DNA from 4 places in the Lysinibacillus sp. NPDC097868 genome. Region 3 is predicted to be linked to each of the others. Evidence: riboswitches for the same ligand, from Rfam matches in the RefSeq annotation. Region 3 holds a riboswitch; each other region holds the start of a gene.
The links. Region 3 has a riboswitch for S-adenosylmethionine ahead of metK (methionine adenosyltransferase). Riboswitches for the same ligand answer to the same signal wherever they lie in the genome.
Positions count from the first base shown of each region.

Region 1 (3,156 bases), on a different contig from region 3:
GAAAGTGAATATATTACATATTTATGGAGGGGTTTTTGGCATGAGCACACCTAAAGACTTACGTTACTCTGAAGAACACGAATGGGTAAAATTAGAAGATGGTAAAGTACGTATCGGTATTTCACATTTCGCACAATCTGAATTAGGAGATATCGTTTTCGTTGAGCTTCCACAAGTTGGCGACGAAATTAAAACAGATGATCCATTTGGAAGCGTAGAATCAGTAAAAACTGTTTCTGAATTATACGCACCAATTTCAGGTACTGTAGTTGAAGTAAATGCAGATTTAGAAGATAGCCCTGAATTCGTAAACGAATCACCATACGAAAAAGCATGGATGATCGTTGTAGAACCTGCTGATGCTTCAGAGATTGAAAGCCTTATGACTGCAGAACAATACGAAGAAATGATTGCAGAATAAACAAGCCTATAATAGAAAAACGTCGGCATACACACCGGCGTTTTTTATTATATAACACGAGTTATTAGTTGTTAATTTGATGTGTACAAAGCTAAACTCTGCAAGTAAACGATAGTATAGTGACTCACCAAAATGTTGTCCAAATTGCGAAGAGACATGTGGAAATGATTGTTAACAAGTAGATCTATGCATCGTGTTAAATCAATCAGGAAATTGCGATGAATTATTGTAGTAGATAACTGTCTAAATGGGGGTGGCGTGATGTTCGAAGGGAAATGTTTAATCGTGGAAGGCCGTTCGGATAAGCTTCAAATAGAACCTATTTTGAGTGAAGATGTTACAATACTTTGTACAAATGGTACAATTGGTGTGCATCAATTAGAAGAATTACTCGACCCATATGAGGGCTGTGAGCTATATACATTTTTTGATGCAGATGCATCAGGAGATAAACTACGAGCATTAATGGACAGACATTATCCTGAGGCGGAGCATTTGCGGACAATGCCTACTTATAAAGAAGTAGAAACTACACCGAGGAAAGTGCTTGCGATGATTTTATTACGCGCGCATTTTTCCATCCATAATGAATATATTTTGTAAGGTTGCGTGAAAAATGGAAGAATGGTCAAAAGAGCAGTGGGAAACGGCTGTAAAATCTGGTGAAAAAACGGCCTTTTATTTATATACACCGATGTGTGGAACATGTGCAGTTGCATCTAAAATGATGGATATCATAGAACAGTTACTGCCACAGTTAAAATTAGGTAAGGCAAATATAAATTTTTTAGAGCAAATAGCTTATGATTTTCAAATCGAAAGTGTACCTTGTTTACTCGTTAGCGATGGAGGAAAAGTTATAGAGAAGGTTTATGCATTTCAATCCGTACCGTTTTTATACGAATTGTTAAAAAAACCAATTGACTGAACTTTGCTAGCATGGTAAAGTAACAACTATATTAAAAACTATTAAATATATCGAACTCTTATAAAGAGCGGCGGAGGGAAGTGCCCTATGAAGCCCGGCAACCATCACATATGTGAAAAGGTGCCAAATCACTCAAAGATTTTTCTTTGAAAGATGAGAGAACGGTTTAGCGTATAAAGTACGTGACCCCTTCTACTTGTCTGTGAGTGAAGGGGTTTTCTATATGAGAAAAGGAGTATTCGCTATGATACAGCTTCAAAATATTACGAAGAAATACAAAACCGCAAATGGCGAATTAACTGCTGTTAAAGATGTCAATCTTACGATTAACAAAGGTGAGATTTTTGGCATTATCGGCTATAGTGGCGCTGGTAAAAGTACGATGATTCGTTTATTAAACGGTTTAGAAAAGCCGACAACAGGTACGGTGAAGGTGAACAATCAAGAATTTTCATCTATTAAGGGCCAAAAGTTGCGTGATGCTAGACAAAAGGTAAGTATGATTTTCCAACATTTTAACTTACTTTGGTCAAGAACAGTTGCTGAAAATATCGCTTTTCCACTTGAAATTGCAGGTATAGCTAAGAGTGAGCGAGACGCACGTGTGAAAGAACTTATAAAACTTGTTGGATTAGAAGGACGTGACAAGGCGTATCCATCACAGCTATCAGGTGGTCAAAAGCAACGTGTTGGCATAGCACGAGCACTTGCCAATAATCCTGAAGTGTTGTTATGTGATGAAGCTACATCGGCACTCGATCCAGAAACAACAGATGCAATTCTTGATCTGCTTGTCGACATTAACGAACGATTAGGCTTAACAATTGTATTAATTACCCATGAAATGCATGTAATCCGCAAAATCTGTCATCGGGTAGCGGTAATGGAGGCTGGAGAAATTGTAGAGCGTGGTGAAGTATTACAAGTGTTCCAAGCACCACAAGCGGCCATTACTAAAAAATTCGTTTCTCAAATTACCGATACGAAGGAAACCCAGGAGACAGTTGCACAGCTTAGAGTAAATTATCCAACGGGACACCTTGTTAAGCTTGTCTTTGTTGGTGAAAAAACAGAGCAGCCTGTTATATCGCATTTAGTAAAACAGTTTGATGTGGAAATAAGTATTGTCCATGGCAATATCTCACAAACTAAAAATGGTGCATACGGTACACTTATTGTACAAATTGATGGCACAGAGACAAACGTAGCAGCTGCTTTAAGTTATTTAAATACAGTTGAAGTACAAACGGAGGTGATTGCAAATGCTAACTAGTCTCTTTCCGAATGTCGACTGGGAAAAAATGTGGACAGCCACATATGAAACACTTTATATGACCACTCTTTCAACAGTCGTAACATTTATACTTGGTTTAGCCATTGGCATTATCCTCTTTTTAACGAGTCCACACCAATTATGGGCTAATAAAATCGTTAACTTTTTAACAGGATCGGTCGTTAATATATTTCGTTCGATACCATTTATCGTGTTAATTATTTTACTAATCCCATTTACAAAGTTTTTACTTGGGACAATCCGAGGAGCAAATGCAGCCTTACCAGCACTTATTATCGGTGCTGCACCATTCTATGCACGAATGGTATTAATAGCATTACGTGAAATTGATAAAGGCGTTATTGAAGCAGCCCGCTCAATGGGTGCTAAAACGTCTACGATTATTTGGAAAGTACTAATTCCAGAATCATTACCAGCACTTATTTCTGGAATTACCGTAACGGCTGTAGCACTCGTTGGGTATACGGCAATGGCTGGAATTATTGGTGCTGGCGGCCTAGGAAACTTAGCCTT
Region 1 is NZ_JBIWBS010000002.1:335,499-338,654, forward strand. Features, by position in the region: gene gcvH (glycine cleavage system protein GcvH) at 41-421, shown strand; gene ACIQXJ_RS16440 (toprim domain-containing protein) at 683-1,024, shown strand; gene ACIQXJ_RS16445 (thioredoxin family protein) at 1,038-1,349, shown strand; SAM riboswitch class I at 1,405-1,509, shown strand; gene ACIQXJ_RS16450 (methionine ABC transporter ATP-binding protein) at 1,594-2,622, shown strand; gene ACIQXJ_RS16455 (methionine ABC transporter permease) at 2,612-3,156, shown strand, end outside.
Region 1: another riboswitch for S-adenosylmethionine. It lies ahead of ACIQXJ_RS16450 (methionine ABC transporter ATP-binding protein); the one in region 3 lies ahead of metK (methionine adenosyltransferase).

Region 2 (3,156 bases), on a different contig from region 3:
GATTTGTTTCATCCCCATAGACGACTACTTCAAACCCAAGGCCATCACGATAAAATGCCAACGATTCTACCATATTTTTTACACCCAATGTAATTAAATTTAAACGATTCATCCCATCTGCCCCTTTTCTACATTATCTATTACTTATTCTACTATTTTAGTTAATTTCCCTTTATCTCCACGACCATGGTACACGCTCCATATAAAAGATGACCCTCAACACAAAACATAATGCTGCTACATAAGATACACTAAGATATTAGCTATGGATTGGAGGAATTCTGCTGTATTACAATCCTTATCCGTATTATGTTTATGTAAATCATTATCCAAATTGGGGCATTTCTAATTCGCCTTTACCGCATCATTTGCCGGGACAACTTGCGATGCCCACATCTCCAAACCCTAATCCGTACCCGCCTATTAATACATTGAAGTTGAAGACATCTGCCAAACAAATTCAGCCAATTATGCAGCAGGCCCAATTACTGACAGAGAAAATTGAAGGGTCTGATCAATTTGCACATGATCTTAAGAATGCCGCACAGCTTTCCAAGCAAGATGAAGTGCAAAAACTCATTTCTTCAGCGGGCGTTACGGCGAAGTTTGAAGCGAAATATACGCCAGATAATATTCGAATTGTATTATCAGAAGGTGGGTGCTGTAGTATAGCGGTAATTTTATATTGGTGATAAAGAAGGCTTCTTATTTTTTATAACCGTGCAATCCTATAGAACTTGTAAACTATTTATAATTATGCTAAAGTATTTGGTATTACTATTTCTGAAAATTCATATATTTTTCTTATCAAGAGAGATGGAGGGATTGGCCCTATGAAGTCTCAGCAACCAGTCTTAGGCATGGTGCTAATTCCAATTTGCGAACTTCGCAAAAAGATGAGGAGACTGACTTCAGTTACACGAGGGTCCTCTTCTACAAGTAGGGCTCTTTTTTTATTTTATTTTAAACAAGAGTTAATTTCATAATAGTTTTTATAAGAGAAATCACGAACATTTGAATGGAGCGGAAGCGGAAGGCGGCGACCCATGCGGCTCGGTGCCTGCCTGCAAAAAGCATCCGCCTTTAGCGTAATGATGGGAATAATCATATTTTTTTCTTCAATGTTCGTATTTAATGATGAAATTGATTCACCACTTATCATAAAGAAAGCAGGGAATAAAAATGACAAATGAACTTTTACAAGCATTGCAGCTATTAAAATCTAAGCAATGGGTCGACTTAACACACACATTCGGACCTAACTCGCCTCATTTCTTTATGTTTGAAGATGCCAAATTTGAAACGCTATTTTCGCATAATGACGGCTTCCTTGCTCAACAATTTACGTTTCCCGGGCAATATGGAACACATATCGATCCACCTATCCACTTTGTTTCAGATACACGCTACTTAGACGAATTAGAATTAAAAGAACTTGTCCTACCGCTAATTGTTATTGATAAGTCTAAGGAAGCTGAATTGGACAATGACTTCACGTTACGTGTACAAGATATTTTAGATTTCGAAGCAGAATATGGAGAAATTGAAGCAGGTACATTTGTTGCACTGCGAACTGATTGGAGTAAACGTTGGCCAGATAAGGATTTGTTTAATAATAAAGATAAAGACGGTCATAACCATATTCCAGGTTGGGGATTAGAAGCGTTGCAGTTTTTATTTACAGAACGAAATATCAATGCAATTGGTCACGAAACGTTCGATACAGATTCAGCGGCAGATTTCCGTAAAAACGGTACGCTGGATGGCGAATACTTTGTACTAGATCAGGATACATATCAAATTGAACTAATGACGAATTTAGATAAGCTACCAGCAAAAGGAGCAGTCATTTTCAATATTGTGCCAAAGCCTGAAAAAGCATCTGGATTCCCTGTACGTTCATTTGCGATTTTGCCTTAATTCTATACAAAAATGGTCTGCCTCAAATGCCATTATAAACATTTGTAGCAGACCTACTTTTAACAGGCTGTATTCATTTAATAGTATTTCTTTTTTTAAATAAATAGTACACAATCAGCATTAGTATTATAAATAACAATATTGCGAATAGGCTGTATTGAGATAAATACATACCAACAAAACGCCACTTATTTCCTAGCACTTTCCCTAAAGTAATAAATGTGAAAGTCCATACGATTGCACCTGCATACGCATAAACAGCAAACTTTTTATAAGGATAATTATTAATTGCTGCAATATATGCTGTAAGATGACGAACGCCAGGTATAAAGTATCCAATTAATAATAGTACAGGCCCTATCTTTTCAAACAATTTTTTCGTAAACTCAATTTTTTTTGCAGTTATATGAATTTTCGGCCCATATTTTTGTAATAACGGCAAACCGAATCGACGACCAACAAAGTAGCTGAGAGTGATGCCTCCTGCAGCTCCCACCGCAGCACTTATTAATGCAGGAATATGCTCTAAATTTTCTCGATAAACATTATACCCTACATAGGTTAAAAAAATTTCGTCAGGAAGTGGCAGCCCGACAATCCCTCCAACTAGTATAAGAATAATCCCAAAATACCCGTAATGTTCAATAAGAGATTGCACGTGATGCACCATTTTTTACCCCACCTAAAGCCTTAATTTTCCCATTACCTTAGCTTAACATAAGCCTCTTAAAGTCAATTATTTCCAACAATCACTTTTGCATAGGTTTAATCATTATTGCATGTATATCAATATTGTACAATCATCACAACTTTATTTTTGTTAAATTCAGTTTTCACAAAAAACCCTCTCTACCGTATCTACGTATCTCTTTCAGCGCTAATTTCTATTTATGATGATTCCATATCCCTTACTGTAGCTCAAGTCAAAACGCCTTATTTCATTAGTGACTGATGTGCTGACTAAAAAAACAATACTTACGACAATGGCAACTAGAACATCTACCACAATCATTATCTATAATTTATTCATACAATCTAATAACATTCCTGTCTATCCAACAAAATATAATCAATACTGTGCACATACTATGGCAAAAAGCCATCTATAGCTAGCTAATGTAGACTAATAATCTTTAAATAGACAACAAAAAGAAAAAACGAGAGATATTCTCCAATAGACGTGATTACGATGGCGATATTATTTCATTCTTTATCATATTTATTACCTTAGATAAG
Region 2 is NZ_JBIWBS010000004.1:91,883-95,038, reverse strand. Features, by position in the region: gene ACIQXJ_RS19515 (VOC family protein) at 1-112, opposite strand, end outside; gene ACIQXJ_RS19510 (YuzC family spore coat inner layer protein) at 387-692, shown strand; SAM riboswitch class I at 802-903, shown strand; gene ACIQXJ_RS19505 (cyclase family protein) at 1,183-1,920, shown strand; gene ACIQXJ_RS19500 (DedA family protein) at 1,994-2,590, opposite strand; gene ACIQXJ_RS19495 (Cof-type HAD-IIB family hydrolase) at 3,148-3,156, opposite strand, start outside.
Region 2: another riboswitch for S-adenosylmethionine. It lies ahead of ACIQXJ_RS19505 (cyclase family protein); the one in region 3 lies ahead of metK (methionine adenosyltransferase).

Region 3 (3,156 bases):
GAATGCTCTTTACAAACTAGCTTAAAGACTAGCTTTTTCTCTTAATGCATCTGCCTTGTCCGTATTTTCCCAAGGCACATTTAAATCTGTACGACCAAAGTGACCATAAGCAGCCGTTTGTTTGTAAATTGGGCGACGTAAATCTAGCATTTTAATGATGCCTGCTGGACGTAAATCAAATAGTTCGCGAACCCATTTTACGATTTCGCTTTCGCTTACTTTTCCTGTACCAAATGTATCTACTGCGATTGATACTGGTTGTGCTACACCAATGGCATAAGCAAGTTGGACTTCAGCACGTTCTGCTAAACCAGCAGCAACAATATTTTTTGCCACATAACGAGCAGCATATGCAGCAGAACGGTCTACTTTTGTAGCATCCTTACCAGAGAATGCGCCACCCCCATGACGTGCATAGCCACCGTATGTATCAACGATGATTTTACGTCCAGTAAGTCCAGCATCTCCTTTAGGTCCACCAATAACAAAACGACCTGTTGGGTTGATGAAATATTTCGTTTGAGCATCTAATAACTCACTAGGTACTACTGGTGCTATTACTAACTCTTTTAAGTCTGATTGAATTTGCTCAAGTGACGCTTCTTCGTCATGCTGTGTTGAAATAACAATAGTATCGACACGAACTGGGATGTTGTGTTCATCATACTCAATTGTCACCTGTGTTTTACCGTCCGGACGTAAATATGCTAGCTCCCCTGATTTACGTACTTCTGTTAAACGACGAGCTAATTTATGCGCTAAACTAATTGGTAAAGGCATTAACTCGGGTGTTTCGTTACAAGCGTAACCGAACATTAATCCTTGGTCACCTGCACCAATAGCTTCAATATCTGCATCAGTCATAGAACCTTCACGCGCTTCTAATGCTTGGTCTACACCTTGGGCAATATCTGGTGATTGTTCACCAATTGCTACTAGTACTGCTAAGTTTTCAGCATCAAAGCCATATTTGCCACGTGTATAGCCGATTTCTGCTACTGTATCACGCACAATACCTTTAATATCTACATAAGTAGAAGTAGTGATTTCTCCTGCTACTAATACTAGCCCTGTTGTTACAGTTGTTTCACACGCTACACGTGCATTTGGATCTTCTTTTAAAATAGCATCTAAAATGGCATCCGAAATTTGATCACAAATTTTGTCTGGATGTCCTTCTGTTACACTCTCTGATGTAAACAATCGACGGTTTGTCATTTGATTTTCCTCCTATTACTCTTACAAATAGCATTTGCGAAATTAATACGGTACTCATTACCCATGTCAAGTTCGCTCCTGAAGGATAGAACTTTCAAGCCGTTGTTGCTTTTAACATGAGGATTTCGAAAGATCCGTCATTATAATAAGGAAAGAATTGTATATACTTACCTTTACATTCATTATGAAAATAAAAAAAATCCTTTTCTCACGTATTTTACATGAGGAAAGGAATAATGACTTCGTAACCTTTCACTCTTATCGTTCAAGGGTTTTTCCCTTGCATCAGGTTGGCACCAGCGCATGTCGTGAAATAGTTCATGCAGGTTGCCGGGTTTCACAGGGCCTGACCCTCCACCAGCTCGGGATAAGAGTATCCGTTCAATTCCTCATCTTACGTAAAAGGTCGAACGTTGTCAATTATTTTATGACTTTTTATTGAAAGTTATTTAAAACACGAAAATAATTTTTGAATTAGTATAGATTATTAAAGCAATTGTGTTATACTATTTTTGAAATTAAGAAAAACTCCCTCAAACTCAAGGGAATACTATAAAAAAGGATGGTATTTAATCGATGAATTCAGTAGAAATTGCAAACGAACTGAAGGAATTATTAAACGGCGGGAACATTAACGTTCAACTTTCAGTACCACAATTAGCGGAAAAAGCTACATCTCGTGGTGAGGCTATGTTAACAGTAGATGGCGCAGTTCGTGCAGAAACTGGCAAATACACTGGTCGTTCACCTAAAGATAAATATACGGTAGAAGAAGAAAGCACAAAAGATAAAATTGACTGGGGTAAAGTAAACCAACCAATTTCTTCGGAAGTGTTCGATAACTTATATGTAAAAGTAGTTAAATACTTAAAAGAACGTGACGAATTATTCGTATTCAACGGTTTTGCTGGTGCTGACAAAGATTCACAATTAAGCATCCAAGTAATCAATGAATATGCTTGGCATAATCTTTTCGCCCATCAATTATTTATCCGTCCAACACAAGAAGAATTAGCTTCTCATGTTGCTGACTTCACAGTTATCTCAGCTCCTAACTTTAAAGCAGATCCAGCTATCGATGGTACATCTTCTGAAACATTCATTATTGTATCACTTGAAAAGAAAATCATCCTAATCGGTGGTACTGAATATGCTGGTGAAATGAAAAAATCTATTTTCGGTATTATGAACTACCTATTACCACAACAAGGCATCTTATCAATGCACTGTTCAGCAAACGTAGGTGAAGCTGGCGATGTGGCATTATTCTTCGGTTTATCTGGTACTGGTAAAACAACTTTATCAGCTGACCCTGACCGCAAATTAATCGGTGACGATGAGCACGGCTGGTCTGACAACGGCGTATTCAATATTGAAGGTGGTTGCTATGCAAAAACAATTAACCTTTCTGCTGAAAAAGAACCTGAAATCTATAACGCAATCCGCTTCGGTTCTGTACTAGAAAACGTAGCTGTAGATCCTGAAACTCGTGTTTGTGATTACGATGATGTTTCATTAACAGAAAATACACGTGTTGCTTACCCTATCCAATATATTGAAAATATTGTTGATCCATCTGTTGCAGGTCATCCAAAAACAATCGTTTTCTTAACTGCTGATGCATTTGGTGTATTACCTCCAATCAGTAAATTAACAAAAGAACAAGCAATGTATCACTTCCTAAGTGGTTTCACATCTAAACTTGCAGGTACTGAACGTGGTGTAACAGAGCCAGAGCCAGTATTCTCTACATGCTTCGGTTCTCCTTTCCTTCCACTTCCAGCAACTGTTTATGCTGAAATGTTAGGTCAAAAAATCGATGAGCATGGCGCACAAGTATTCTTAGTAAACACTGGCTGGACTGGTGGCGAATACGGTACAGGTAGCCGTATGAAGCTTTCTTACACTCGTACAATGGTACGTGCTGCAATTGATGGT
Region 3 is NZ_JBIWBS010000001.1:2,908,760-2,911,915, forward strand. Features, by position in the region: gene metK (methionine adenosyltransferase) at 22-1,218, opposite strand; SAM riboswitch class I at 1,474-1,592, opposite strand; gene pckA (phosphoenolpyruvate carboxykinase (ATP)) at 1,795-3,156, shown strand, end outside.

Region 4 (3,156 bases), 910 kb from region 3:
TTGATATTACTGAACTAGAAGACATGCCTTTTATAATGACATCGTATCGAGGAACTAATGATGTAAAAGTAATTTTAGAGCAGTACCATGTTAAACCGAATATTCGATTTGAGCTATCGGAGGAGGTTGGGATTATTTCGATGATTTCACACCATTTAGGCATTACTATTTTACCTCGATTAGTGATTAACCGATTACCGTCCTCATTAAGGGCTATCCCACTAAAGCAAGGTGGTTATCGTACGATAGGGCTAGCGATGAAACATCAAGCCTCACCGGTAACTAAAAAGTTTGCGGAAATTTTAAGTGTGTGGCTAAAAGAACAAAATAAGAAATAGGTTATTTAAGCTTTTTACGTTAAAATAGAACATGTAGATTGCTTATTAATTTGTTATTTTTCAAAAATGATAGTTTGAAAAGAAAAGGTGAGTGTGAGTGGGGACATTACAAGGAAAAACCGTACTCATTACAAGTGGGGGAACACTTGAAAAATGGGATCGTGTGCGAGGGCATACGAATTTATCGAAGGGGTCAATGGGCTGTTATTTGGCTGAAGCAGCTCTAGACGCAGGTGCAGACGTCATCTATATGCATGGCTATTTTGCGCAACTGCCGATTAATCAAGATAAAATGCGTACAGTACGCTTTGAAGGTATTGAAGATTTAAGTGACAAGGTTCGTCATGCTGTACAAAATGAACAAGTAGACATCGTTATTATGGCAGCTGCAGGCTCTGATTGGGTCATTGATAAAGTATACGATCAATCCGGGAATTTAATGGAAGGTGCAGGGAAGATGCCGTCTGACGAGCCCCCTGTTATTCACTTTAAAAAAGCACCAAAAGTGTTAGGGCAAATAAAGGGTTGGCAGCCAAATGTCACTTTAGTAGGATTTAAGCTAGAGGCAACGGACGATGAGGAGTTTTTACTGTCCCGTGCACGTCTTCGTATGAAAACAGCAGATGCACAGTTGATGGTTGCCAATAGTTCACAATCTTTATATGGCGGACAAGAGCCACATTGGATTGTACCCGCACAAGGACAACCTATCAGAGTCATTGGTAAACAAGAAACTGCAAAAGTGTTAATGGAATACTTACAAAACGAATAAAGAGCAGCTGTGTAGAATATATAATTCTGCACAGCTTTTTTATGTTTTGAACATTCATACTAATGCTTTCAAGATCATAAGTTGGATTTCGAGAAATTTTCGAGCAATAAAAATGTACCTTTTTTCGCTATTGTATAGTATTCAACTAGGTTTTATAATATTTATATTGACAATAGGTTTTCTGAATTATAGAATTATTTCCAAGAAACGTAAACTCTTATCGCGAGAGGTCTGGAGGAATGAGGCATAATGAAGTCTCGGCAACTGAGTTAATCGGTGCCAACTCCAGCAAAGTTATCTGAGAGATAAGGGGAGGCATCAAATCGTCTTGATGCGTGGATCTCTTTTATACACAAAAGTATGAAAAAAAGAAGGGGTGTATCGTATGTCTCAACTGTCTAAGATTGATGATAAGAAATTAGAAGTTATTGCGAAGGCTATTCAAAATTTAGAATTTGGTGAAGTGCAAATTACCATTCAAGATGGAGTTATTGTCCAAATTAATCGACTGGAAAAACAAAGATTTCCTCAAAAAAAGTAAAGTTTTAAAAGAAGCAGAGAAATTAACTCGGGACCAAATTTTAAGCTTATTGTCGCCACATAGTGTCCTGAGTTAATGTGCAACATCAATGAACTTGGTTCATGTTCCAATATTGAACGCAAGGGCAGTTTGTTCTAAATATTTTTAACTTACAAACAAGAAAAGTAGGCATCTCAAAATAAAATTTGAAATGCCTACTTTTTATTTTATTCGTAAAAGCTCGTTGGGATTTGACCAATATGCCTACGATGATAAAGCAATGGCTCCTTCTGCGCATTATCAATTTCTAAAATATGACCAATGAAAATCGTATGGTCTCCTGCATCAATTTTTTTAAATGTTTCGCATTGCAGCGTAGCTAAAGTATCATGTAATATTGGCAAACCATGTAAAGAATTAGACCATTTTACTTGCGCAAATCGGTCAGGGATTTTGCTTGAAAATACCGTACATAAATGTGTTTGATCGTTCGCTAAAATATTTACCGCAAATTTGTTCGTATTACTAAAAAGTGGATGCAGCTGCGATTTTTTGTCCAATGACCATAGGATAAGGAGTGGATCTATGGAAACAGATGCAAAGGAATTGACCGTTAAGCCAATCGGTTCATTCACATCATTGTAAGCTGTGACAACTGTGACACCTGTTGGATAATTACCTAAAGCCTGTTTAAAAGCAGTTACTTTGTCCGTCATACAATCACCTCTTATTATTTTATGGAGAAAACAGGTTGTTTGTTCTTACTCATTTTTCTGTTGCTATAAAGGAAAGCCTACAAAATAATCCAGCAACTGTAAAGCGTATATTATTCAGTTGTTATAATATAAAAATTTCTAAAAAGAGAAAGAGATCTTAAATATGGGTATTTGATATAGGTTTTTAAAGAGATACTTATTTTATTTATTGACTATATTAATGACATATGATAGAAATTCCGCAATAATTTATAATTATAATTTTCTGAAAATTTGAATTGTATTTACTTAATAAAAAATGCTTGATTTATTGATTCTTCGCCTATTGAATGAGTTAAGCATTTTCAAATCACATATGTTAACTCGACATCACCCGAAATATTGGGATGGGTCAATAAGGGGAAATCAATCGTTTTATAATCAAAATTTAAGTGTAGATGATGTAAAAAGTATTGCTTTAAATATAGCTAAACAAAATAATACGATATTAGCCAAAAAAGGAACAAATGGTATGTTCAGAGTAGAGGGACAAGTAGATGGTGTTAAATACGTATTAGGGATTAAAGATGGGCATATTAGACAACTATATCCAAAAAACTAATGTGAGGTGAATATATGATGGAAGTAGTAACAATTAATGAATTTGTTGTAAAAAGAATTATCGACGATTTGGAAGATGCAGTCAACAATCCTGATAAATATACGATAAGCATAAACGATAATTGGGATGAATTTGTTTCTTTTATCAATAACACTCAAAATAAATATATAGAAGAAGACGGTCTTCTTAGACTTGATGGTGGGTTATCG
Region 4 is NZ_JBIWBS010000001.1:1,994,423-1,997,578, reverse strand. Features, by position in the region: gene ACIQXJ_RS09885 (LysR family transcriptional regulator) at 1-338, shown strand, start outside; gene ACIQXJ_RS09880 (phosphopantothenoylcysteine decarboxylase domain-containing protein) at 436-1,110, shown strand; SAM riboswitch class I at 1,325-1,422, shown strand; gene ACIQXJ_RS09875 (YezD family protein) at 1,496-1,651, shown strand; gene ACIQXJ_RS09870 (flavin reductase family protein) at 1,858-2,346, opposite strand; gene ACIQXJ_RS09865 (hypothetical protein) at 2,702-2,947, shown strand; gene ACIQXJ_RS09860 (hypothetical protein) at 2,962-3,156, shown strand, end outside.
Region 4: another riboswitch for S-adenosylmethionine. It lies ahead of ACIQXJ_RS09875 (YezD family protein); the one in region 3 lies ahead of metK (methionine adenosyltransferase).